3 regions of the Shinella sp. GW821-FHT10F02 genome follow, and region 1 is predicted to be linked to each of the others. Evidence: predicted binding sites of a transcription regulator. Region 1 holds the regulator's gene; each other region holds the start of a gene.
The links. The regulator PhoB, encoded in region 1, activates phosphate uptake and scavenging genes when phosphate is short. The targets are predictions, from matches to a motif close to TGTCATNNANCTGTCAT.

Region 1 (7,952 bases):
GATCGACATCGCGGGTGTCGCTAAGCTCGCCAACCAGGTCGGCGCCAAGGTCGTCGTCGACAACGTGTTCGCCACGCCGCTCTTTCAGAAGCCGCTCGAACTCGGCGCGCATGTCGTCGTCTATTCCGCCACCAAGCATATTGATGGCCAGGGCCGCTGCCTTGGCGGCGTTGTGCTGTCGGACAAGGCGTGGATCGACGAGAACCTGCACGACTATTTCCGCCACACCGGCCCGGCCATGTCGCCATTCAATGCCTGGACGCTGCTGAAGGGCATCGAGACGCTACCGCTCCGCGTCAAGCAGCAGACGGAGAATGCCAGCCGCATCGCCGATTTCCTCGCCGAAAGCAACAAGGTCGCCCAGGTCATCTATCCGGGCCGCAAGGACCATCCGCAGGCCGATATCATCGCCAAGCAGATGACGGGCGGCTCGACGCTGGTCTGCTTCGAGCTGAAGGGCGGCAAGGAAGCGGCCTTCGCTTTGCAGGATGCGCTCGAGGTGATCAAGATCTCCAACAATCTTGGCGATGCGAAAAGCCTGATCACCCATCCGGCGACGACCACGCACAAGAACCTGACGGACGAGGCGCGCGCCGAACTCGGCATTTCCGCCGGCACGGTGCGCCTGTCGGCCGGCATCGAGGACAGTGAAGACCTGATCGAGGATTTTTCGCGCGCCCTTGCGAAGATCAACGCCTGATCCTCGACACCACGAAACGGACAAATGCGGAAGCACCGGCCGAAGCGGCCGGTGCTTTCTTTGCTTATCCTTGACGAAACCATATTCCTGTAGAATAGCAGGAGCTAATCAGTTCAAGGCTTGCCCATGTATCGTGCGCTTACCCGCGACATCGAAGTGACCGTAGAGCCGTACTACCTGGCCGATCAGTCCGATCCTGACGACAGCCGCTATGTCTGGGGTTACCGGGTGGTCATCGCGAACCATTCCGATGTCGTCGTCCGGCTGATGACGCGCTACTGGCACATCACCGACCAGAACGGCCAGGTGGACGAGGTCAACGGTCCGGGCGTCATTGGCGAGCAGCCGGTGCTGCGCCCCGGCGATACCTATGAATATTCCTCCGGCTGCCCGCTCGAAACGCCGTCCGGCATCATGTTCGGCCGCTACCGCATGGAAGCGGAGAACGGCGAAGCCTTCGACGTCGCCATCCCCGCCTTCTCCCTGGATACGCCAGGGCAGCCACGCGTCCTGAACTGAGTACGCGTGCTCTTCTACTGCTACTGCGGCAAAACTTCCGCCGCCTCGAAGCGGTAGGTGGTCGAGCAGAATTCGCAGGTGAGCTCAATCTCACCCTTGTCGTCCGTCGTGTGGGCGATCTCCTCGGCGCTCAGCGCTGCGAGCACGCCCTTCAGCTTCTCGCGCGAACAGGAGCAGCGGTCCAAGACCTGCTGCGGCTGGTACACACGCACGCCGCGCTCGTGGAAGAGCCGGAACAGCAGCCGTTCGGTGCCGACATTCGGATCCGTCAGCTCGTCGGCGTCGATCGTCTCGACCATCGCCTTGGCTTCCGCCCAGTTGTCGTCGTCGGCGATCTTGTGGCCGGCCTCGTCGCCGTCGCCGCCCGGAAGATCGGGCTGGCGCATGCGCTCCGGCGCCTGCGGCAGGAACTGCGCGACCATGCCGCCGGCCCGCCAGCGGTGACGCACCTTGCCATCCGCATCGCGATCGAACAGTTCGGCGACACCAAGGCGCACCTTGGTCGGGATTTGTTCCGACTGGCGGAAATAGACGCCGGCGATCTCTTCCAGCGTATGGCCATCGAGCGGCACAATGCCCTGGTAGCGCTGGGTATGCGCGCCCTGATCGATGGTGAAGGCGAGGATGCCCTTGCCGAGCAGTTCGTGCGGCTCGGTCCGGCCCTCGGCAATCGCCGCATCGAGCGCTTCCTGGTCGAAGCGGGCATAGGCGCGCACATTCTCCGGCGCGGAGAAATCGGCGACCAGCAGATCGACGGGGCCGTCGCCCTTGGTCTGGACGATCAGCTTGCCTTCGAACTTCAGCGAGGTGCCGAGCAGCACGGTCAGCGCAATCGCCTCGGCAAGCAGCCGCGCGACGGGGGCCGGATAGTTGTGACGGCCCAGAATGCCGTCGAGCATGGGGCCGAGCTGGACCGCGCGGCCGCGCACGTCGAGGCCCTCCACCTGGAACGGCACGACATGATCGTCGCCAGCATAACCGGGCTCTCCGAGTTTCAGGGCATTCTCAGCCATCATCATCCTGCTCCTTGCACGCCGGGAAGCCGCCGGGCCAGAGGCCCCGCTTCGGTCAGACCGGCGTTCTACCGTGATTTCGCGCTCCTGCCGCCCGATAATTCCATAGAGAGCGGGCATGCGCCAGAGAGAGCGCCTTACAGCGCTCCGTGATGGCCCCTAGATCGTGCCGCGCGCGGTATTTTTCAAGATGGCGTCAGACGGCGCCAAGGCACCAGGCAAGGATCGATTTCTGCGCATGAAGACGGTTTTCCGCCTCGTCGAAGACCACCGACTGCGGGCCGTCGATCACCTCGTCGGTGACCTCCTCGCCGCGATGCGCCGGCAGGCAGTGCATGAAGAGGGCGTTCTCGTTTGCCCGCGCCATAAGCTGCTTGTTCACCTGGTAGGGCTGGAAGATGTTGTGGCCGCGGGCGCGGTGTTCCTGATTCATCGAGACCCAGGTGTCGGTGACGATGAGGTCGACGCCCTCGACGATGGCGTCCGGATCATGGCCGAGCAGGATGTTGCCGCCATTGTCGCGTGCCCAGTTCAGGATCTTGTCGTCCGGCTCGGAGCCCATCGGCACGGCCATCTTCATCGTATAGCCGAAGCGGGCCGAACCCTCGACGAAGGAATGCAGCACGTTGTTGCCGTCGCCTGTCCAGGCGAAGGTCTTGCCCTTCGTCGAGCCGCGATGCTCCTCGAAGGTCATGATGTCGGCCATGATCTGGCAGGGATGCGTCAGGTCCGTCAGCGCATTGATGACCGGCACGGTGGCGTGTTCGGCAAGCTCCAGCAGGCGGGCATGGTCGGTGGTGCGGATCATGATGGCATCGACGTAGCGCGATAGAACCTTGGCCGTATCACCGATCGTCTCGGCGCGGCCGAGCTGCATTTCCGTGCCCGACAGGAACAGCGTCTCGCCGCCGAGCTGGCGCATGCCGACGTCGAAGGAGACGCGGGTTCGGGTCGAGGGCTTCTCGAAGATCATGGCGAGCATCTTGCCGGCGAGCGGCTTTGCCTCCGTGCCGGCCTTGCTGGCGGCCTTGCGCGTGTGCGCATCGTCCATGATGACGCGGAGATCGCTTTCCGAAACGGCGGAAAGGTCGAGAAAATGCTTGGCCATGATGTGTCCTGTCTGTCCGGTCCTTTGATGCTGCCGCGACCTTTGCGCGTCACGAGTGACGCGCGGCGCGGCAGTGCTCAGGCCGCCTTGGCGGCGCTGAGCTTTTCGGCAGCCCGCTCGATGCGCGCAAGCCCCTCGCGCGCCTCCTCGGTGGTCACCGTCAGCGGCGGCAACAGCCGCAGCACATTGTCGCCCGCCGGCACGGCGAGCAGCTTTTCCGCACGCACGGCCTTGAGCAGTTCGGCGGTCGGTATCCTTGCCTTGATGCCGAGCATCAGGCCCTCGCCGCGGATATCCTCGATGATCTCGGGGAAGCGATCCTTCAATGCCGCGAGACCCTGGCGGAAGACGAGCGCCACGTCGCGCACATGATCGAGGAAGCCCTCTTCCAGCACGACGTCGAGCACCGCATTGCCGACCGCCATGGCGAGCGGGTTGCCGCCATAGGTCGAGCCATGTGTGCCGGCGACCATGCCGGCAGCCGCTTCGTTCGTGGCAAGGCAGGCGCCGAGCGGGAAACCGCCGCCGATGCCCTTGGCGACCGCCATGATATCCGGCGTGACGCCCGACCATTCATGGGCGAACAGGCGCCCGGTGCGGCCGACGCCGGACTGTACCTCGTCGAGAACCAGCAGCAGGCCGTATTCGTCGCAGAGCTGGCGCAGCTCCTGCATGAATTCCTTCGGCACCGGGCGGATGCCGCCCTCGCCCTGCACCGGCTCGATCAGGATCGCGGCCGTCTCTTCGGTGATCGCATCCTTGACGGCGGTGATGTCGCCGAAGGGGACCTGGAGGAAGCCGGGGGCCTTGGGGCCGAACCCTTCGAGGTACTTTTCCTGGCCGCCGGCGGCGATCGTCGCGAGCGTGCGGCCGTGGAAGGCGCCTTCGAAGGTGATGATGTGGAACTTGCCGGGATGGCCCTTGGCGAAATGATAGCGGCGCGCGGTCTTGATCGCGCATTCCAGCGCTTCGGCGCCCGAATTGGTGAAGAACACCTTGTCGGCGAAGGTCGCCTCCGTCAGGCGGCGGCCGAGGCTTTCCTGGCCCGGAACCTCATAGAGGTTCGACAGGTGCCAGACCTTGTCGGCCTGGTCCTTCAGCGCGGCGACGAGATGCGGATGCGCATGGCCCAGCGAATTGACGGCGACGCCGGCGGCGAAGTCGAGATATCGCTCGCCATCCTCGGCGATCAGCCAGACGCCCTCCCCGCGCGTGAACCGGAGCGGTGCACGCATATAGGTTTCATAGAGCGGCGCGGCATCGGCCATGGCGCGGATCCTCCGAAAAAGAGATGCGGAAAAACGTGAACGCGGCTTGACTTTTCCAGGCTCCAGAAAAATCAAAAGCCGCCTTTCGGCGGCATGCGGCACTATCGGCATTTCAGGCCGGGATGTCAACAAATCGCACCCCGAAATAGTGCTGAACCTCCCGCAAGGTGAGGATTCACGCCACGCGCGGAAGGTGTCGCTATCGAGTCACACCCGGCCAGCAAGTTGGGGAAAACTCGGAAATCGATTCGCCCGGATTCCTGCGACTCTTGTCACAGAGTCCCCCAAACTCTAGGTTAAAGACCAATTACTAGACTGCATGCGGCGGAACTAGTCACCAAAAGAGTTAGGGCGTTCAAATTCCGGACCCGTCCGGAACGCGATGAGGGATTCCCGCATTGCGAGCGCCGAGCGGAGACGAGAGATGAACTGGACAGACGAGCGGGTCGAGAAACTCAAGAAGCTCTGGAGCGAGGGCCTGAGCGCGAGCCAGATCGCGGCACAGCTCGGCGGCGTCAGCCGCAACGCGGTTATCGGCAAGGTGCACCGGCTTAACCTGCCGGGCCGCGCCAAGGCCGGCGGCACGCAGAGCGCGTCGCGCCCCAAGCGCCCGGTGCCGGCAGCCCCGCGCCCCGCGACGACCTTCCAGGCCCGCGCCGTGACGGCCCGTTCCGTGGTGCGCCCGGCCGGCAACACCATCACCAAGGAAGAGGTCGAGACGGATTTCGAGACGCAGCGCGAGCAGCTTCCGGTTCCGTCCAACGGCAACAACGTGGTCGTGCCCATGTCGCGCCGGCTCGAGCTGACCCAGCTCACCGAGCGCACCTGCAAATGGCCGATCGGCGACCCGCTGAACGACGACTTCCACTTCTGCGGCAACGAGTCCCCGGACAACTCGCCCTACTGCACCTACCACCAGCGCCTCGCCTACCAGCCCTCGGCCGAGCGCCGCCGGATGCGGTGATCTTTTCCACGACGGCACATGCGATGCGGACCCGAAAGGGTCCGTTTTCGTTTGTGATGTAGGGCCGGACCATACTCCAAAACGCAAACAGGCCCCGAAGGGCCCATTTTCGTCCTTGGGAGGAAAGGGGTCGCTCAGGCTTCCAGCGAATAGCCTGCGCCGCGCACCGTGCGGATGACGTCCTGCATGTTGGCGAAGTTGAGCGCCTTGCGCAGGCGGCCGACATGCACGTCGACCGTGCGTTCGTCGACATAGATGTCGTGGCCCCAGACGCCATCGAGAAGCTGCGAGCGCGAGAAGACGCGGCCGGGCGAGGTCATCAGGAATTCCAGCAGGCGGAATTCCGTCGGGCCGAGGCGGACTTCGCGGGTGCGGCGGTGCACGCGATGCGTCTCGCGGTCGAGCTCGATATCGCCGCAGCGCAGCACCGTCGAGACGACTTCCGGCCGGGCGCGGCGCAGCATGGCGCGCACGCGGGCGACGAGTTCGGGCGTCGAGAACGGCTTGACGACATAGTCGTCGGCGCCGGTGGCGAGCCCGCGCACGCGCTCGCTCTCTTCGCCGCGTGCCGTCAGCATGATGATCGGCAGGCGTTCGGTCTCCGGCCGCTGGCGCAGCCGCCGGCACAGTTCGATGCCCGAAACGCCCGGCAGCATCCAGTCGAGGATGAGGAGGTCCGGCATGCGCTCCTGCAAGCGCACTTCGGCCTCGTCACCGGAGAGGATCGTATCGACCTCGAAACCTTCGGCTTCGAGGTTGTAGCGCAGGAGGACGCTCAACGCCTCCTCGTCTTCCACGACGGCGATTCTGGGCACCATGGAGGCAAAACTCCTTACTCGGAGGCTTCAGTGACGTCGGCAGTGACCACTGACGTCGAGGTGTCGTCCTTCGGGCGTTCGCCTTCGGGCTGCGAGCCGGTCGCCATGTAGTAGATGGTTTCCGCGATGTTGGTCGCATGGTCGCCGATGCGCTCGATGTTCTTGGCGCAGAACAGGAGATGGGTGCAGGGCGTGATGTTGCGCGGATCTTCCATCATGTAGGTGAGGAGTTCGCGGAACAGCGAGGTGTAGATCGCGTCGATCTCGTCGTCGCGCTCGCGGATGGCCTTGGCCTTCTCCACCGAGCGGGTGGCGTAGACGTCGAGCACTTCCTTGAGCTGGATCAGCGTCAGTTCGGCGAGGTGCTCCAGGCCGCGGGTAAGCTTGCGGGGCATACCCGAGCTCTGCACGGCGATGACGCGCTTGGCAGTGTTCTTGCCGAGGTCGCCGACGCGCTCCAGTTCGGCCGCGATACGGATCGCGCCCATGATTTCGCGCAGGTCCGCAGCCACCGGCTGGCGCTTGGCGATCGTGACGATCGCCTTCTCGTTGATCTGGCGCTCGGCGGTGTCGAGGATGACGTCTTCCGAGATCACCTTCTGCGCCAGCGCACCATCGGTGGTGACGAGCGCACGGACAGAGTCCGCCACCATCTGCTCGGCCGTGCCACCCATTTCGGAGATGCGGCGGGAGAGGTACTTCAGTTCTTCGTCATAAATCGAGACAATATGGGTCGATGACATGGTTGTGTCCTTAATGCGCTCGGATTTTCAGGGGGTTCGGCGACGATGGCGTCAGCCGAAGCGGCCCATGATGTAGTCCTGCGTGCGCTGGTCATCCGGGTTGGTGAACATCTTGTCGGTGTCGTTCTCCTCGACGAGGTTGCCGAGGTGGAACATGGCGGTGCGCTGCGAAACGCGGGCCGCCTGCTGCATCGAGTGCGTCACGATGACGATCGTGAAGTTGGCGCGCAGCTCGTGGATCAGTTCCTCGACCTTTGCGGTCGCGATCGGGTCGAGCGCCGAGCAGGGTTCGTCCATCAGGATGACTTCCGGGCTGACGGCGACAGCGCGGGCGATGCACAGGCGCTGCTGCTGACCGCCGGAGAGGCCGGTTCCGCCTTCGAGCAGGCGGTCCTTCACCTCGTTCCACAGGCCGGCCTTCTGCAGGCTGGACTCGACGATGGCGTCCATGTCGGCCTTCGCCTTGGCGAGGCCGTGGATGCGCGGGCCGTAGGCGACGTTCTCGTAGATCGACTTCGGGAACGGGTTCGGCTTCTGGAAGACCATGCCGACGCGGGCGCGCAGTTCGACGACGTCGATGTTCGGATCGTAGATATCGTCTGTGTCGAGCGTGATGCGGCCGGTAACGCGGCAGCCTTCGATAGTGTCGTTCATGCGGTTCAGTGTGCGCAGGAACGTCGACTTGCCGCAGCCCGACGGGCCGATGAGCGCCGTCACGGTGTTCTGGCGGACATTGAGGTTCACGTCATAGAGGGCGCGCTTGTCGCCGTAATAGACCGAAACGTCCTTGCCGATCATCTTGTAGGAAATGTCGTTCAT
Region 2 (7,952 bases), on a different contig from region 1:
CGCAAAAAGCAGGCCGGCAAGGAGCAATGCGGCTTTCATCGCCCGCCTCACAGGAACCGGAAGGCGAGTTTTTTGCCGGTCAGCCGTGCGAGCTGCTGGAGGCGGCCGTCGAGGCGTTCGCCGGCAAGCTCGGCATAGTCCTGCGGGACAGCCAGTTCGAGGTCGGTGTCCGGCAGGGTGGACTTGCGGAAGGCGAGATGCGGCACGACACCGGGCATGGAGGCCGAGAACGGATAGACGACGCGCAGCAGCGCGCCGACGAGCTTTGCCAGTTCCCGCAGGCGCGGGGTCGCGATGCTGGCAAGCGAGCTGCTCACTGCATCGTCATTGAGGCCTTCGAAACGGTAGTAGTTGGTGAGCGCGATGAAGGCCCGGCCGGGATGCGTGATGCCGATGAAGGTGCCGTGGGCAATCAGGTTCAGCGCCTGGAGGCCGCGGTAATCGGGATGCGCGCGCCAGCTTATATCCGCGAGCAGGCAGGCAGCCTCGCGATAGCGGCGCTCTTCCTCGGTCTCGGTGATGCCGAAGAGCGGCATCATGCGGCCGGTCCATTCGGCAAGCTCGCGGGCGTGCTCGGGCGAGCGGGCGCGCAGGATGGCGAGTTCGCTTGCGGCGGCCAGCAGCGGGTCGCGCGCCTTTTCGCGGTCGGCCAAAAGCGAATAGAGATAACCTTCGCGCACGCCCTGGGCGGAGAAGAACACCCGCGACGGCTTCATGATGGCGATCGTCTCCTGCATGGCGACGGCGCCGAAGGGCAGCAGGTTGCGGCGACCCTTGGAGATCGCGGAATAGGCCGGATCCTTCTGGTCCTTCGCCGTCACGATGTCGGTCAGGAAATCCATCGCATCGGTGAAGCTGAGCTCATAGCCCTGGATCATGTGCAGCGGATAGTTCTGCATTTCCATGTGCAGGGCGCCGATGGAGCGCCAGGTGCCGCCGACGGCATAGAAGGCGCGGCCCGTGCCGTTCTTCAGGAGGTTGGCGGTGCGCAGGTATTTGCGGGCGACGATACGGGCCTGGGCGGGCGAACCGCCGGAGGCTTCCGACAGGCGGATGCCGCCGAGCGGCAGCGTGATGCCCTTGCCGATCGTGCCGCCGACCACGTCGACCAGTTCCAGCGAGCCGCCGCCGAGATCGCCGACGATGCCGTCGGGATCATGGAAGCCGCTGACGATGCCGAGCGCGGAGAAATAGGCTTCCTCCTCGCCGGTCAGAACGCGGACCTTCTGGCCGAGGATCATTTCCGCCTGGTGGATGAAATCGGGGCCGTTTTCCGCCTCGCGCGCGGCCGCGGTCGCCAGCGCGAACATGGTGGAGGCGCGGGCCTGCGCGGACAGCGCCTTGAAACGGTGGAGGGCTGCAAGCGCCCGCTCGACGCTCGCCTGGTCCATGCGCCCGGTCTTGGCAAGGCCCTTGCCGAGGCCGCACATGACCTTCTCGTTGAACAGCATGGCCGGCGAACGGCTCATGCCCTCGTAGATGACGAGGCGAATCGAGTTGGAACCGATATCCACGACTGACACCGGGGCAATTCCAGGCAACCGCCCCTGCGCTTCAGATTCGACCATGTATATCCGTTTTATTTCTTCCGGCGGCCTTGCCAGCCCGCGATCGCCTTCGGTGCGGAGGACTTCAGGGCTTCACCCCGGCCGGAGAGGCTGGGATTGGTCATGAAGTAGTGCTGAGCGTTGAACGGCTCGGCTCCGGGCTGCACTTCCATGCGCCGGGACGTTCCATCCGGAAGGATTTCGTAGCTCTGCTGGTTATCGATGAGATTGCCCAACATGATCTGCGAAATGACCTGCTCATGCACCGTCCGGTTGATCAGAGGCACAAGTGTCTCGACCCGCCGGTCCAGGTTTCGCGGCATCATGTCCGCGGAGCCTATATAGACCAGCGCTTTATCGGAGGGAAGCCCGTGGCCGTTGCCGAAGCAGAAGATGCGGGAGTGTTCGAGGAAGCGGCCGACGATGGATTTGACGTGGATATTGTCCGAAAGGCCCGGGACCTGCGGGCGCAGGCAGCAGATGCCGCGCACCACGAGGTCGACTTCCACGCCCGCCTGGCTCGCGCGATAGAGCGCGTCGATGATGTCGGGATCGACCAGCGAATTCATCTTCATCCAGATCGCCGCCGGCGCGCCGTTCCGGGCATGCGCGATCTCCTCCTCGATGTGGCGGATGATTCGCGGGCGCATCGTATAGGGCGAGAAGGCGAGCTTCATGCCGGCTTCCGGTTCGCCGTAGCCGGTGATGAAGTTGAAGATGTTCGCCATGTCGCTGGCGATCGTCGGGTTGCAGGTGAAGAAGGACAGGTCCGTGTAGATCTTCGCGGTGATCGGGTGGTAGTTGCCAGTGCCGAGGTGGCAATAGGTGCGAAGCCTGCCCTCCTCGCGGCGCACCACCATCGACATCTTGGCGTGGGTCTTCAATTCGATGAAGCCGAAGACGACCTGCACGCCGGCGCGCTCCAGGTCGCGCGCCCAGCGGATGTTGGCCTCTTCGTCGAAGCGGGCCTTGAGTTCCACCAGCGCCGTCACCGACTTGCCGGCCTCGGCCGCGTCGATCAGCGCGCGCACGATCGGGCTGTCGTTGGAGGTGCGGTAGAGCGTCTGCTTTATCGCCAGAACGTCAGGATCGCGCGCAGCCTGGAGAAGGAACTGGACCACCACGTCGAAGCTTTCGTAGGGGTGGTGGACGACCATGTCCTTTTCGCGGATGGCGGCGAAACAGTCTCCGGCATGCTCTCGGACGCGTTCGGGAAATCGGGCGTTATAGGGCTCGAACCTCAGATCGTCGCGCGGCGCCTTGGCGATTTCCGACAGCGTGTTGAGCGCGAGCAGGCCCGGCAGGATGGCGACGCGGTTGTCCGGCACGCCGAGTTCGCCGACGACGAAACGGCGCAGCGATTCCGGCATTTCCGAATCGGTCTCGATGCGGATCACCGAGCCGCGGCGGCGGCGCTTCAGCGCGGTCTCGAAGAAGCGCACGAGGTCTTCGGCCTCTTCCTCCACTTCGATATCGCTGTCTCGAATGATGCGGAACGTGCCCGAGCCGCGCACGATGTAACCGGGGAAAAGCTTTCCGATGAAGAGGCCGACGGCATCTTCCAGCGTGATGTAGCGGATCGCGCCCTTGGAATCCGGCAGGCGGACGAAGCGGTCGAGCGCCACAGGCAAGCGCAGCAGCGCCGTCATCGGCTCCTTGCCCGTCGTGCTGTCGAGCTGGAGGCCGATCGAGAAGCCGAGGTTCGGGATGAACGGGAACGGATGCGCCGGGTCGATCGACAGCGGCGTCAGCACCGGGAAGATCGACTGGGTGAATTCCTGCTGCAGCCAGATCTTGTCGTCGCTGGAGAGCGCCGTCGGGCGGACGATAAGGATGTCTTCCTTGGCGAGATACTGCTGGAGCACGGCAAGCGAGGCCTGCTGCTCCATCTGGAGATTGTCGATCTCCTTCAGGATGTCGTCGAGCTGCTCGGCCGAGGTTTTTCCATCGGGGCTGCGCACGCCAACACCCTGGCGCACCTGGCCTTCGAGACCGGCGACGCGCACCATGAAGAATTCATCGAGGTTGCCGGCCGAGATCGACAAGAAGCGCACGCGCTCCAAGAGCGGATGGGCGGTGTTCAGCGTTTCTTCGAGGACGCGGCGGTTGAACTGGAGCCAGGAGAATTCGCGGTTGATGAAGCGCTCGGGGCTCGCCATCAGGGCCGTAACATCGATGGTCGCGCCTTCCGGCAGCGGGGCGTGCTCGACAGGCTTTTCCTGGGAGAGGCCCGTCTTTTCCTGGGAGAGGTCCGTGTTCGCAGTATCCATTGGAATGTCCCGCCCCCTTTGCCGTCAGACCCGCCGCATGTTCGGCGCGGTCTCGAACGGAAGAACAATTTTCACTTTAACGCGAAGCGCTTAGCGCAGTTTGACGACAGAACTGTGACAGTCAATCCTTGGGCTGAAAACTAGCCGGAAGTTTCCTCCCCGCCCACCATTTCGCCCAGAACCTCCTGCGCAAGCGCGCGCGTGATGCGGCTGCCGCGGGCGAGCGCCAGGCGATCGAGGCGTTCCACGAGCGTCTGTGCCGCCTCCAGCGAGCGCTCCATGCGCGCCACCATGTAGGCCACCAGTTTCTCGTCGACGAAGAGCTGACGATCGGCGAACAGCTTAACGATGACCTGTGACAGCAGTTCGTCATCCGGCTCGCCGATCTCCACCACCGTTGCGGCCTTGAGGCGCGAGCGCAGGTCCGGCAGGTCGACCGCCCAGGACATCGGCCAGAGCCGGCTGGTGATGAGCAGCGTGTGGCCGTGCTGGCGCACATTGTTGATGATGTGGAAGAGCGTGCGCTCGTCGAAGCCGTTGCGGTCGGCATCCTCGATGAGCACGGGGCCATGCTCGGCCGCTTCCTCGGCGCCCATGCCGGCCTTCGCCTCGACGGCAATGGCGCCCGCCTTCTCGCGCCAGATGGCGGCAAGGTGGGATTTTCCCGAGCCGACCGGCCCGGCGATGATGACCACGGGTGCCGGCCACTGCGGCCAGGCGTCGATCATCGCGACGGCGGCGTTGACGGGCTCGGCAACCAGCAGGTCGTCGCGGCCCGTCGCGGGGTCGTGCCTGAAGGCCAGCGGCAACTGTTCGGCGGTCTTGCGCGATGTCATTGGTCTACTCGGGTACTAACTCTTTGTTCTGACGCGCTTTCGGGTGGAAGGCGCGCCATCGTCAGGCATGCTTTCTTCCAGGAGAACCGGCTTGCTGGTGCCGTGATAGAGGTCGCTGTCAAGGTAGCGCTCCAGGCCGAAGCGGACAAGCACGCCGACGGCGGCGGCGGCCGGCACGGCGATCATCAGCCCGACGAAGCCGAACAGCGCGCCGAAGGCGACCAGCGCGAACATTAGCCAGACCGGATGCAGGCCGACGCGCGAGCCGACGAGCTTCGGCTGCAGGATGTTGCCCTCGATGAACTGGCCGACGAAGAAGATGCCGGCGACGAGGATGACCATCCAGTAATCCGGCCAGAACTGCACCAGCGCCACGCCCACCGACAGGGTGAGGCCGACCAGCGAGCCGACATAGGGCACGAAGCTGATGAGGCCGGCGAAGAGGCCGATCAGCAGGCCGAAATTGAGCCCCGCGAAGGACAGGCCGATGCCGTAGAACAGGCCGAGGATGATGCAGATGGAGCCCTGCCCGCGCACGAAGCCGGCGACGGAGGCGTTCATTTCCGAGGCGAGGCGGCGCACATTGGCGACATGGTCGCGCGGCACCCAGCTATCCACCTTGGCGATCATGCGGTCCCAGTCGAGCAGCAGGTAGAAGGCGACGACCGGCGTGATGACGAAGAGCGAGGCGATGTTGACGAGCGCCATGCCCGAATTCCACACCTGCTTCATGACCGTGCCGAGCAGGCCCGCGCCTTCCGCGAGGATGGCGGAGAAATTCGCCTTGATCGTGTCCATCTGGCTGCTGATCCAGGAGGGCAGCAGGTCCGGGTTGAAGCCGGCGATCTGGGCTTGCAGGCTGGTGATGTAGCCCGGCAGTTTTTCAAAGAAATCCGCGGCCTGGGTGGCCAGCAGCGGAATGATGATCATCAGCGAGAGCGCGAGCAGGATGACGAAGACGATGAGGATGACCACCGTCGCCATCATGCGGCTCAGGCCCCAGCGCTCCAGCCGGTCGGCCACCGGATCGAGGAAATAGGCGAGCGCCATGCCGGCGATGAAGGGCAGCAGGATATCGCTGAACACCATGAGGAAGAGCACGAAGAAGCCGAGCGCGATGAGCCAGAAGACCACCTGCCGCTTCAATCCCGCGCCGCTGATATGGGCTGCCATAACGCTCGTTCCCTTTATTCCTTCGGTGCAGAGGAGATAGGATGCCCGTGGGAGACAGGTCAAGGCTCGGCGGCCGCAAGCGCCGGCATGACGGGTAAATCGGTGAAAAAATCCCGGTTTTCCCGGCATTGCGCTTGCACTTGCCGGCCCATCATGCCAATCGGGCGCGAACAGCGAGAAGTCGGAGACGAGAGCCATGAGCCAGTCGGAAAAGAACGGTCTGACCTACAGCGATGCAGGCGTCGACATCGACGCGGGCAACCTGATGGTGGAAAAGATCAAGCCGGCCGTGCGCTCGACGCGCCGCCCGGGCGCGGATGGCGAGATCGGCGGCTTCGGCGGCCTGTTCGACCTGAAGGCCGCCGGCTTCACCGATCCGGTGCTGGTCGCCGCAAACGACGGCGTCGGCACCAAGCTGAAGATCGCCATCGACGCCGACCGCCACGACACCGTCGGCATCGACCTCGTCGCCATGTGCGTCAACGACCTCGTGGTGCAGGGTGCCGAGCCGCTCTTCTTCCTCGACTATTTCGCCACCGGCAAGCTCGATCCGGACCAGGGTGCCGCCATCGTCGAAGGCATTGCGGAGGGCTGCCGCCAGGCCGGCTGCGCGCTGATCGGCGGCGAGACGGCGGAAATGCCCGGCATGTATTCGCATGGCGACTACGACCTCGCGGGCTTTGCCGTGGGTGCCGCCGAGCGCGGAAAGCTGCTGCCGGCCGGCGATATCGCGGAAGGCGACGTCATCCTCGGCCTCGCCTCCTCCGGCGTGCATTCCAACGGCTATTCGCTGGTGCGCAAGATCGTCTCGCTCTCCGGCCTCGCCTGGGATGCCGAAGCGCCGTTCGATACGTCCAAGAGCCTTGGCGAAGCGCTGCTGACGCCCACCAAGATCTATGTGAAGCCGCTGCTGAAGGCGATCCGCGAGACCGGCTCGATCAAGGCGCTGGCGCACATCACCGGCGGCGGCTTTCCGGAAAACATTCCGCGCGTGCTGCCGAAGCACCTTGCCGCCGAAATCGACCTCGACGCCGTCAAGGCACCGGCCGTCTTCTCCTGGCTCGCCCGCACCGGCGGCGTGGAAGCCAAGGAAATGCTGCGCACCTTCAACTGCGGCGTCGGCATGATCGCCGTGGTGCCGGCCGACAAGGCCGACACGGTTGCCGCCGTGCTGGCCCGTGAAGGCGAGACCGCCTTCCGCCTCGGCCGCATGGTTGCCCGCGAAGAGGGTGCCGCCGGCACGATCTACAAGGGCACGCTCGCCCTATGAGCCAGACGGCACGCAAGCGCGTCGTCGCCTTCATATCCGGCGGCGGCTCCAACATGCTGGCTTTGGCGAAGGCCGCGGAAAGCCCGGACTTCCCGGCGGAGATTGTCGCGGTCTTTTCCGACAAGGCGGAGGCCGGTGGGCTACAAAAAGCCGAGGCGCTCGGCATCCCGGCCCGCGCCTTCCTGCGCAAGGATTTTGCCAGCAAGGAAGCCCACGAGGCCGCCATCCTGGAGGCACTCGACGCACTGTCGCCCGACCTCATCTGCCTCGCCGGCTACATGCGCCTGCTCTCCGGCACCTTCATCAACCGCTACGAAGGCCGTATCCTCAACATCCATCCCTCCCTGCTGCCGCTCTTCCCCGGCCTGCACACGCACCAGCGCGCCATCGACGCCGGCATGCGCATCGCCGGCTGCACGGTGCATTTCGTGACCGAGGGCATGGATGAGGGTCCGGTGGTGGTGCAGGCCGCCGTGCCGGTGCTGCCGGGCGATACGTCGGATACGCTGGCGTCGCGCGTGCTGACTATCGAGCACCGCAGCTATCCACTGGCGCTGCGGCTCGTTGCCGAGGGCAAGGTGCGCATGGAGGGCGGCAAGACCGTCTCCAGCGGAGATCTGCCGCAGATCGATGGTGCGCATCTGATCTCACCGGCGGCGGTTTAACGCCCTCTTTCGGCCCAGACCTTTACCCACCCACCAACGTCATCCTCGGGTTTAACCCGAGGATCAATCCGCGCCCGGAACATGGATGGTCGGGTCAAGCCCGACCATGACGGAGGAGAGGTTGGCGGGAGACGGTGTCAGTGATCAAATGACGAGAATCGGCGCCTTGCCCTTCACGCGGTCGTAGAGGT
Region 3 (7,952 bases), on a different contig from region 1:
CTTCATCCCGACGCTTCTCCACCACGGCCTCGTGGTCGTCGGCCTGCCCTACGCCTTCCAGGGCCAGATGGGCGTGGAAGAAGTCAAGGGCGGCTCGCCCTACGGCGCCTCCACGATCACCGGCGGCGACGGCTCGCGCCAGCCTTCCGAAATCGAACTCGAAGCCGCCCGCTACCAGGGCGCCCACGTCGCCAAGATCGCCGGCAAGCTTTCGGCCTGACGTTTTCCTGAAGCGTCACCGAAAAACGGGGGTGCGGTCCTTTGAGGGCCGCGCCCTTTTTGCGACCGATGCAAGCCTTTGCAAAACGCCCTATTGACGAAGCGTGCTGACTCTTCGAAAAGCAGGCTATGCGGGCGTGGCGAAACTGGTAGACGCAAGAGACTTAAAATCTCTCGGCCTTGGCCGTGCGGGTTCGATCCCCGCCGCCCGCACCAGACTTTTCCCGATGCAAGTATACGATTTCACCGCCACCTGATTCGCCTGCCGACGCAGATGCAGTGGCGGGCGGTTGGACTTTTACGGGTGGAGTTCTGCGCTTTATGATCCTGCCACCGTTGCTGGCATTCGAAAATGTGCCGGCCGCGCAACACTTGCTTTTCTTGGTGGCCGGAACGCAAGCAAAGTACAGAAGCGCCCTTGCCAGCTAAAAATGCTTTCGCTTTTTTAGCGCCCGATGTTTCAACGTGGGATACCATTGGGGGCGTGAATGAAATTTCCAAAATATTTGACCAAGGCCTATTTCCAGAAGACCTATGGGTCCATCGGCGTCGGTGATTTTACGGTCAAGGTGACGAAGTACAGCCAGACCTCGACCACGCTGAAGGCGACCGTCGAGGTCGATAGCAGCTTCGGCGACAGCACCACCGACATTCTGATGAAGGTGGGCAAGACCACGACGAGCCTGACGCTAAAAATCAAGGCAGAGGGCTATAACAGCACCTTGGCCTATTCCACCGCGCAGACGAAGAACGGCATCGCCATCAATGCCACATATACGGACAGCTTCAAGACGAAGTTCAACTACAGCCTGAACCTCGAGAAGGACGGCGATTTCAGCAAGTTCAAGATGGTCTATGCCCTCGGCACAGAGAAGATGACCATCACCTCGACCAAGATTGCCGGCGACGTGGTGACGTTCAAGGCCGTGGATGGCAGCGGCGACGTGATCGGCACGGCCAAGTTCAATCTCAAGGCCTTCGGCGATTATTACGACAAGTCCGACAAGTATTTCTTCGAATCCGGCAAGACGGCCGAACTCTTCAACAAGCTGCAGCTCAAGTTCACCAGCCTGAACAAGGCGGGCGAGCCGGCGGACGGCGACAGCTTCGTGTTCAAGAAGCTCGCGGCCCCCGATGCCGGCCACGACGACGCCGGTCTTGCCGCGCGTGCCGCCGCCTTTGACGATGCGTCGAACGCCACGCATTCCGACAGCTTCGATTTCCTGGCGACCCAGGATTTCGGCCAGCCGGTCCACGCAATCAAGCACCTGCCGGATCTGTTCTAAGCGACTGAAACGGGGGAACGGCGGGAGCGGAAACGCTTCCGCCGCTGGAGCCTATTTGGTCGGCTTCACCAGCGAGATGACGCGCGGCTTGGAGGGGGCATCGAGCCACTCGATCCACGCGTCCCGCTCTTCGATCGTGTCGAAGAACCGCCAGAGCTTGAACTCTTCGTCGGTGGTCTCCAGCATCTCGCCGATGGAGGCGAGTTCCAGGGGCAACGTCACTTCGTTGCCGTCGAAGCGTACGAAATAGACCCCCTCGGCGGCAAGACGGATGACCTGACCGGTGCCATAGCTGCCATCGGGGTCATCGACCGTGAAGTACATGCCGGTCAGGGTGTCAAAAACCTTGTCGTTCATAGCTTTCCAATGCCAGTTCTGAAAAAAACGCGCGGGTTCCATCAGTCTCATTTAATGGACCGTGCCGGAACGTCAATCGCTGGTCTCTTATCGCCGCAGCGAAACGCCTAGCCTCCGATAGCACTGAATGTCAGGTAGAACAGCGCCGAAATCGCGGCCGCCGAGGGCAGCGTGACGATCCAGGCGATGACGATATTGCAGGCGAGGCCCCAGCGCACCGCCGAGACGCGGCGCGCGGCGCCGACACCGATGATGGCGCCGGTGATCGTGTGCGTCGTCGAGACGGGGATGCCGAGCCAGGTGGCGGCAAAGAGGGTGATCGCCCCGCCGGTTTCGGCGCAGAAACCCTGCATCGGGTTGAGGCGCGTGATCTTCGAGCCCATCGTGTGCACGATGCGCCAGCCGCCCATCAGGGTGCCGAGCGCCATGGCCGCTTGGCAGCTGATGACGACCCAGAAGGGGACGTGGAACTCGCTGCCGAGATAGCCTTGCGAGAAGAGCAGCACGGCGATGATGCCCATGGTCTTCTGCGCATCGTTGCCGCCATGGCCGAGCGAATAGAGCGAGGCCGAGATGAACTGCATGACGCGAAACGTGCGATCGACGGCAAACGGCGTCTGGCGCACGAAGAGCCAGGAAACGATGAGCACGAGGACGAGCGCCAGGAAGAAACCGATCGCCGGCGACAGGAAGATGGCGCTCGCCGTCTTGATGAGACCACTCCAGACAACGGCGTCGAAGCCGGTCTTGGCAAGGCCCGCACCGACAAGCCCGCCGATCAGCGCATGCGAAGAGCTCGACGGAATGCCGAAGATCCAGGTGACGACATTCCAGATGATCGCGCCCATCAGGGCGGCGAAAATGACGAGGGGGCTGACGATGCCGGGATCGATGATGCCCTTGCCGAGCGTTTCGGCGACATGCAGGCCGAAGAACAGGAAGGCGATGAAGTTGAAGAAGGCCGCCCACATCACGGCATATTGCGGGCGCAGCACGCGCGTCGAGACGATGGTGGCGATGGAATTCGCCGCATCGTGCAGGCCGTTCAGGAAGTCGAAGAGCAGCGCGATGCCGACGAGCGCGACCAGCAGGGGTAGAGCGAGGGTGGCCTCCATCAGACGTTCTCGATCACGATACCGCTGATCTCGTTCGCCACGTCCTCGAAGCGGTCGACAACCTTTTCCAGTTCGCCGTAGATCTCGCTGCCGATGATATAGGCCATCGGGTCGGTCTTGCCGTATTGCCTGAAGAGGTTCTTCAGGCCCTGGTCATGCAGCTCGTCCGAGCGGCCCTCGACGCGGGTGACCTCTTCGGCGATCGCGCTGAGGCGCGTGGCGTGTACGCCGACCTTGTCGAGCAGCGGAATGGCCTCGGCGATCAGATGCGCGGCCTTGACGACCGTCTCGCCCATCTCCTGCATGCCGGGCTCGAACTGCGTCTGCTCGTAGAGCCGGATGGTTTTTACCGTCTTGTGCATCATGTCGATGGCGTCGTCCATCGACTGGATCAGGTCCTTGATGTCGCCGCGGTCGAAGGGCGTGATGAAGCTGCGGCGCACGGCGAGCAGCACCTCGCGGGTAATGTCGTCGGCCTGGTTTTCCAGTTCGACGATGCGGTCGCAATGTTTTTCCAGATCCGGCCCGCCCGCGAGAACCGAACGGAGGGCTTCGGCGGCGCCGACGACGGTGCGGGAATGCTGCTCGAAATAATCGAAGAAGCGGTCTTCGCGCGGCATGAGTTTGCGAAACAGCGAAAGCATGGATGCCCCTTACCTGGCTGGGGTTGTCATGCCGCTGTCATAATTGACCGTCAAGCCGCTGGAAAGCTTGGATTCCAGCTTGTCACAATTCTCTGCCTGCCTGTGGAAAACCTCGTTACGGCACGATCTTGAACGGCTGTTCGCTGATCGCTACGGCGCCGCTTGCCGCATCGCGGAAGCGGTAGCGCAGCACGTAGTCGCCGGCCGGCGGGCCGCTGAGATTGAGGGTCAGCTTGGCGAAGACTTCCTGGTTGCGCACGCTGCCCTTGAAGTCGAAGGAGCCGAAGGCCTTCTGCTCGGCAAGCACCGTGCCCTTGGGGTCGAGAAGTTCGAGGTCGACGGTGAAATGCGATTCGAGCAGGCCGCCGTCGCCCGGGCGCCAGGTGAGGCCGACGGGCTCGACATAGGAGATCAGCGCCTCGCCGACCTTGAAGTCGGAGGCGGGGCGCACCGCATACATGCCGTAGCCTTCCGGCGGGGCGGAAACGAAGACGGCCTTGCCGATCGTGAAGGGCAGGGTGGCGGCGAAGGTGCCGAAGGCATCGCGGATCGTGTTGTGTGCGCCCACCGTGTCGCCGGCGGCGGCCTGCTCCTCCGCCTTCTTGGCCGCATCCGCAAGCGGCCCGGCAAAGGCGAAGGCCGGCGCGAGCGCGGCGATAAAGGTCAAACGCAACAGGGACTTCGACGCAAACATTCAGTCTTCCTCCAGCCGGATGGCGGCAGGATGCGGAGAAGCGTGACAACAGTCAAGAACGCCAAAGGCGGTACGCGATCAGCTCTTCCAGAAGAGTGGTGTCAGGATGACGAGCACGGTCAGGATTTCGAGACGGCCCAGCAGCATCAGGAGAGAGAGGAGGTAGAGGGCGGGATCGTGGAATCCGGCAAAAGTGCCGGCCGGACCGATCGCCTGAGTGACGCCGGGGCCGACATTGGAAAGCGAAGTGGCTGAAGCCGAAATCGCCGTCAATATGTCATAGCCCGCCAGACCCAGCAGGATCGCCCCGATGGCCGAGATCGCGATGTAGGTGATAAAAAACAGGAAGACGCCGCGCTGGAGATCGACATCGACCGTCATCGAGCCGTAGCGCACGGCATGGATGCCGTCCGGATAGAGCAGGCGGTAGAGGCCGGTGCGAATGAAATTGAACAGGATGATCAGGCGATAGGCTTTCAGGCCGCCCGCCGTCGATCCCGAACAGCCGCCCATGAAGGTCGCGACAAAGGCGAGCGCCACGATGAAATGGCCCCATTGCGTATAGTCGTCGCTGGCAAAGCCCGTGGTGGACAGGATGGAGGAGACGGTGAAGAAGGAATGCGCCAGCGCCTCATGGAAATCGACGCCGTTTTCCAACCGCTGGAACACGCTTGCGGCAATGGCGAAGAGCACGAGATAGCCGAGGAAGACGCGGATCTGCGGATCGCGCCAGGCATCGATGCGCCCGCGCACGACGAAGAGGATGAGCACTGAGAACGGCAGGCTGGACAGCGTCATGAAGAAGGTGGCGGCCCAGAGCAGCGGCAGGCTCTTGAAATAGCCGAAGGAGGCGTCGTGCGTCGAAAGCCCGCCAGTCGCGACGGTCGACATGGCGTGGTTCAGTGCATCGAAGCGGCTCATGCCGAGCGCGGCATAGGTTATGGCGCAGATGAGGGTGATCGCCACGTAGATGGCGAGGAAGGCGCGGGTATAGCTCGCGATGCGGGCGAAGGGCTTGTCGGCGGTATCGGACGATTCGAGCTTGAAGAAGGACATGCCGCCGACGCGCAGATAGGGCATGATGAAAAGGCCGAGGGCGAGAATCCCGACGCCACCGAGCCAATGCAGCAGCGAGCGCCACATCAGAACCCCGGGCGGCGCGTCGTCGAGGCCGACGATGACGGTGGAGCCGGTCGTGCTGATCGCCGAGACCGATTCGAAGAAGGCCTGCGCGAAGGTGAGGTTCAGTGACGAGAGCCACAGCGGGATCGCGCCGATGATGCTGCCCGAAAGCCAGAGCATGTTGACGACGAGGAAGCCCATGCGCTTGTTGAAGGGCGGTGGGCCGGCGCGCGTCGCGGCCGCCGTCGCGAGCGACAGGCCGCCGGTCATGAAGGCGGAGAGGAAGAAGACCTCCGAATCGGGATGGCCGTAATAGACGTCGATGAACGCCGGAACGAGCATCGCCACGGACAGGTAGATGCCGCTGATGGCGGCAATGTTGATGGCGGATCGGAAGATGGTGGCGTTCAAGTTCTGGTCTCGGGAAGAGGCCATGGCGGCCAGGGCGGGTGGTATCCGTCGCGTCGATATGCCATAGCCTTTGCATTGTCCAAACTCAAGGATGGCTTCCGACGCGGTCCTCCTTGGTTTCGACCGGTTCTGCTGCGCGGCGTCGGAAAGGTTTGAAGAATGATCGGCTTCCCCTGCATCTGTCCTTCCTGAAGGCAAGACTTGTCCTGAAGGCGAGACACGCAGCTTTTTGAACCCAATCCTATCGAACCCAGATCCCTATCGAATATGGACCAGAGCATGACATCCGACGTCGACGCGGCCATGGAGGCCTTGCGCGGGTTGTTTCCCGAAACGCCGCTCCAACTGAACGAACATCTCTCCGCCCGCTACGGCGCAGAAATCTATCTGAAGCGCGAGGACCTCTCGCCGGTACGCTCCTACAAGATCCGGGGGGCGTTCAACTTCTTCCGCAAGGTTCTCGCCGACGAGAACGGCGCGCGCAGCTTCGTCTGCGCCTCGGCCGGCAACCATGCGCAGGGTTTCGCCTTCGTCTGCCGCCATTTCGGCGTGCCGGGCGTGGTCTTCATGCCGGTGACGACGCCGCAGCAGAAGATCGACAAGACCCGCATTTTCGGCGGCGAGTTCGTCACGATCAAGCTCGTCGGCGACTTCTTCGACCAGTGCTACAAGGCCGCCCGCGACCATGCGGAGGCGACCGGCGCGCTGATGGTGCCGCCCTTCGACCATGCTGATATCATCGAGGGCCAGGCGACGGTGGCGGCGGAAATCGTCGCACAGCTTCCCGATGGCAAGCTGCCGGATCTCGTGGTGCTGCCCGTCGGCGGTGGTGGCCTTGCCTCGGGCGTGACCGGCTATCTTGCCGACAGGATCGGCCCGTCGGGCTTCCTGTTCTGCGAGCCGGCCGGTGCGCCGAGCCTCAAGCGCAGCCTCGAAAGCGGTGCGGTGGTGACGCTCGACCAGGTCGACAATTTCGTCGACGGGGCCGCGGTCGGACAGATCGGCGCGCTCAATTTCGCAGCCCTCAGCCGGTTTTCGGCCGATCAGGTCATGCTGCTGTCGGAAAACGCGATCTGCGTGACGATGATCGACATGCTGAACGTCGAGGGCGTGGTGCTGGAACCGGCGGGCGCGCTGTCCCTGACGGCGCTGGATGCACTCGGCCGCGAGGCGCTGGAAGGCAAGACGGTCGTCGCAGTCGTCTCCGGCGGCAATTTCGATTTCGAGCGCCTGCCGGATGTCAAGGAACGCGCCATGCGCCATGCCGGGCTGAAGAAATACTTCATCCTGCGCCTTGCCCAGCGCCCCGGCGCGCTCAAGGATTTCCTCAACATGCTCGGCCCGGACGATGACATCGCCCGCTTCGAGTACCTGAAGAAATCCGCCCGCAATTTCGGCTCCATCCTCATCGGCATCGAAACCAAGGCGCCGGAGAATTTTGCGGCGCTGAAAAAGGCCTTCGACGCTGCCGGCATGCGTTACCAGGACATCACGGAAAACGAAATTCTCGCAAACCTCATCATCTAGGGGCAGGGGCTGGCGGCGCTCTCCCCTTGGAGGGCGCGGCGGCCTGTGTTAGCAATCGGCCATGGCATCGTTCTTTTCAAAACTCTTCGGTCGCGGCGGCGACTCGGCAGCCCCCGCGAAGGTCGCGGAGGAAACCGAAGCCTATAACGACCTCACCCTCGTCGCGGCTCCCATTCCGGAAGGCGGGCAGTATCGCCTGGCCGGGCGGATCGAGAAGCGGGACGGCGACCGGGTCTTCACCCGCAGCTTCATCCGCGCCGATCTCTTCTCCTCGCGGGACGATACGGTCGCCTCGACCTTCCGCAAGGCAAAGCAGATCGTCGACCAGCACGGGCCTTCGCTGTTCAACGATGGCGTGGACAGCCGGCAGGTCTGACCGCCGCCGGGCGATTTCTCGCCTCGTTCTGTGAAAAGTCACACAAAAGAACGTGAACGCGCTGGAGAACCGGCGCGATTGCCTGTATCCGCAGGAAAAGACTTGTTGCGACTCTTGCCCTGTATTTAGCTGCGGGGCGAAGCGAAGAAACTGCGGATCGCCCATGGGTACTGAAAATCTGATCCTGCTTCTTGTCGAGGC

Region 2: the regulator PhoB is predicted to act here: its motif matches at 3,921-3,937, upstream of AC1RWL_RS23490 (RNA degradosome polyphosphate kinase).
Region 3: the regulator PhoB is predicted to act here: its motif matches at 3,646-3,662, upstream of AC1RWL_RS20150 (DUF47 domain-containing protein).

What each region holds. Positions count from the first base shown of each region.
Region 1 is NZ_JBXASL010000004.1:305,862-313,813, forward strand. Features, by position in the region: gene AC1RWL_RS14615 (O-succinylhomoserine sulfhydrylase) at 1-700, shown strand, start outside; gene apaG (Co2+/Mg2+ efflux protein ApaG) at 827-1,219, shown strand; gene AC1RWL_RS14625 (Hsp33 family molecular chaperone) at 1,240-2,232, opposite strand; gene argF (ornithine carbamoyltransferase) at 2,429-3,340, opposite strand; gene AC1RWL_RS14635 (aspartate aminotransferase family protein) at 3,418-4,608, opposite strand; gene AC1RWL_RS14640 (GcrA family cell cycle regulator) at 5,033-5,572, shown strand; gene phoB (phosphate regulon transcriptional regulator PhoB) at 5,707-6,390, opposite strand; gene phoU (phosphate signaling complex protein PhoU) at 6,405-7,133, opposite strand; gene pstB (phosphate ABC transporter ATP-binding protein PstB) at 7,185-7,952, opposite strand, start outside.
Region 2 is NZ_JBXASL010000008.1:15,616-23,567, forward strand. Features, by position in the region: gene AC1RWL_RS23480 (DUF922 domain-containing Zn-dependent protease) at 1-39, opposite strand, end outside; gene ppx (exopolyphosphatase) at 48-1,568, opposite strand; gene AC1RWL_RS23490 (RNA degradosome polyphosphate kinase) at 1,580-3,706, opposite strand; gene hdaA (DnaA regulatory inactivator HdaA) at 3,958-4,653, opposite strand; gene AC1RWL_RS23500 (AI-2E family transporter) at 4,669-5,826, opposite strand; gene purM (phosphoribosylformylglycinamidine cyclo-ligase) at 6,023-7,096, shown strand; gene purN (phosphoribosylglycinamide formyltransferase) at 7,093-7,761, shown strand; gene AC1RWL_RS23515 (L,D-transpeptidase) at 7,906-7,952, opposite strand, start outside.
Region 3 is NZ_JBXASL010000006.1:284,061-292,012, forward strand. Features, by position in the region: gene wrbA (NAD(P)H:quinone oxidoreductase) at 1-220, shown strand, start outside; tRNA gene AC1RWL_RS20130 (tRNA-Leu) at 351-435, shown strand; gene AC1RWL_RS20135 (hypothetical protein) at 708-1,505, shown strand; gene AC1RWL_RS20140 (hypothetical protein) at 1,557-1,862, opposite strand; gene AC1RWL_RS20145 (inorganic phosphate transporter) at 1,970-2,977, opposite strand; gene AC1RWL_RS20150 (DUF47 domain-containing protein) at 2,977-3,621, opposite strand; gene AC1RWL_RS20155 (hypothetical protein) at 3,737-4,315, opposite strand; gene AC1RWL_RS20160 (TrkH family potassium uptake protein) at 4,394-5,848, opposite strand; gene ilvA (threonine ammonia-lyase) at 6,128-7,375, shown strand; gene AC1RWL_RS20170 (HlyU family transcriptional regulator) at 7,437-7,751, shown strand; gene AC1RWL_RS20175 (GGDEF domain-containing protein) at 7,915-7,952, shown strand, end outside.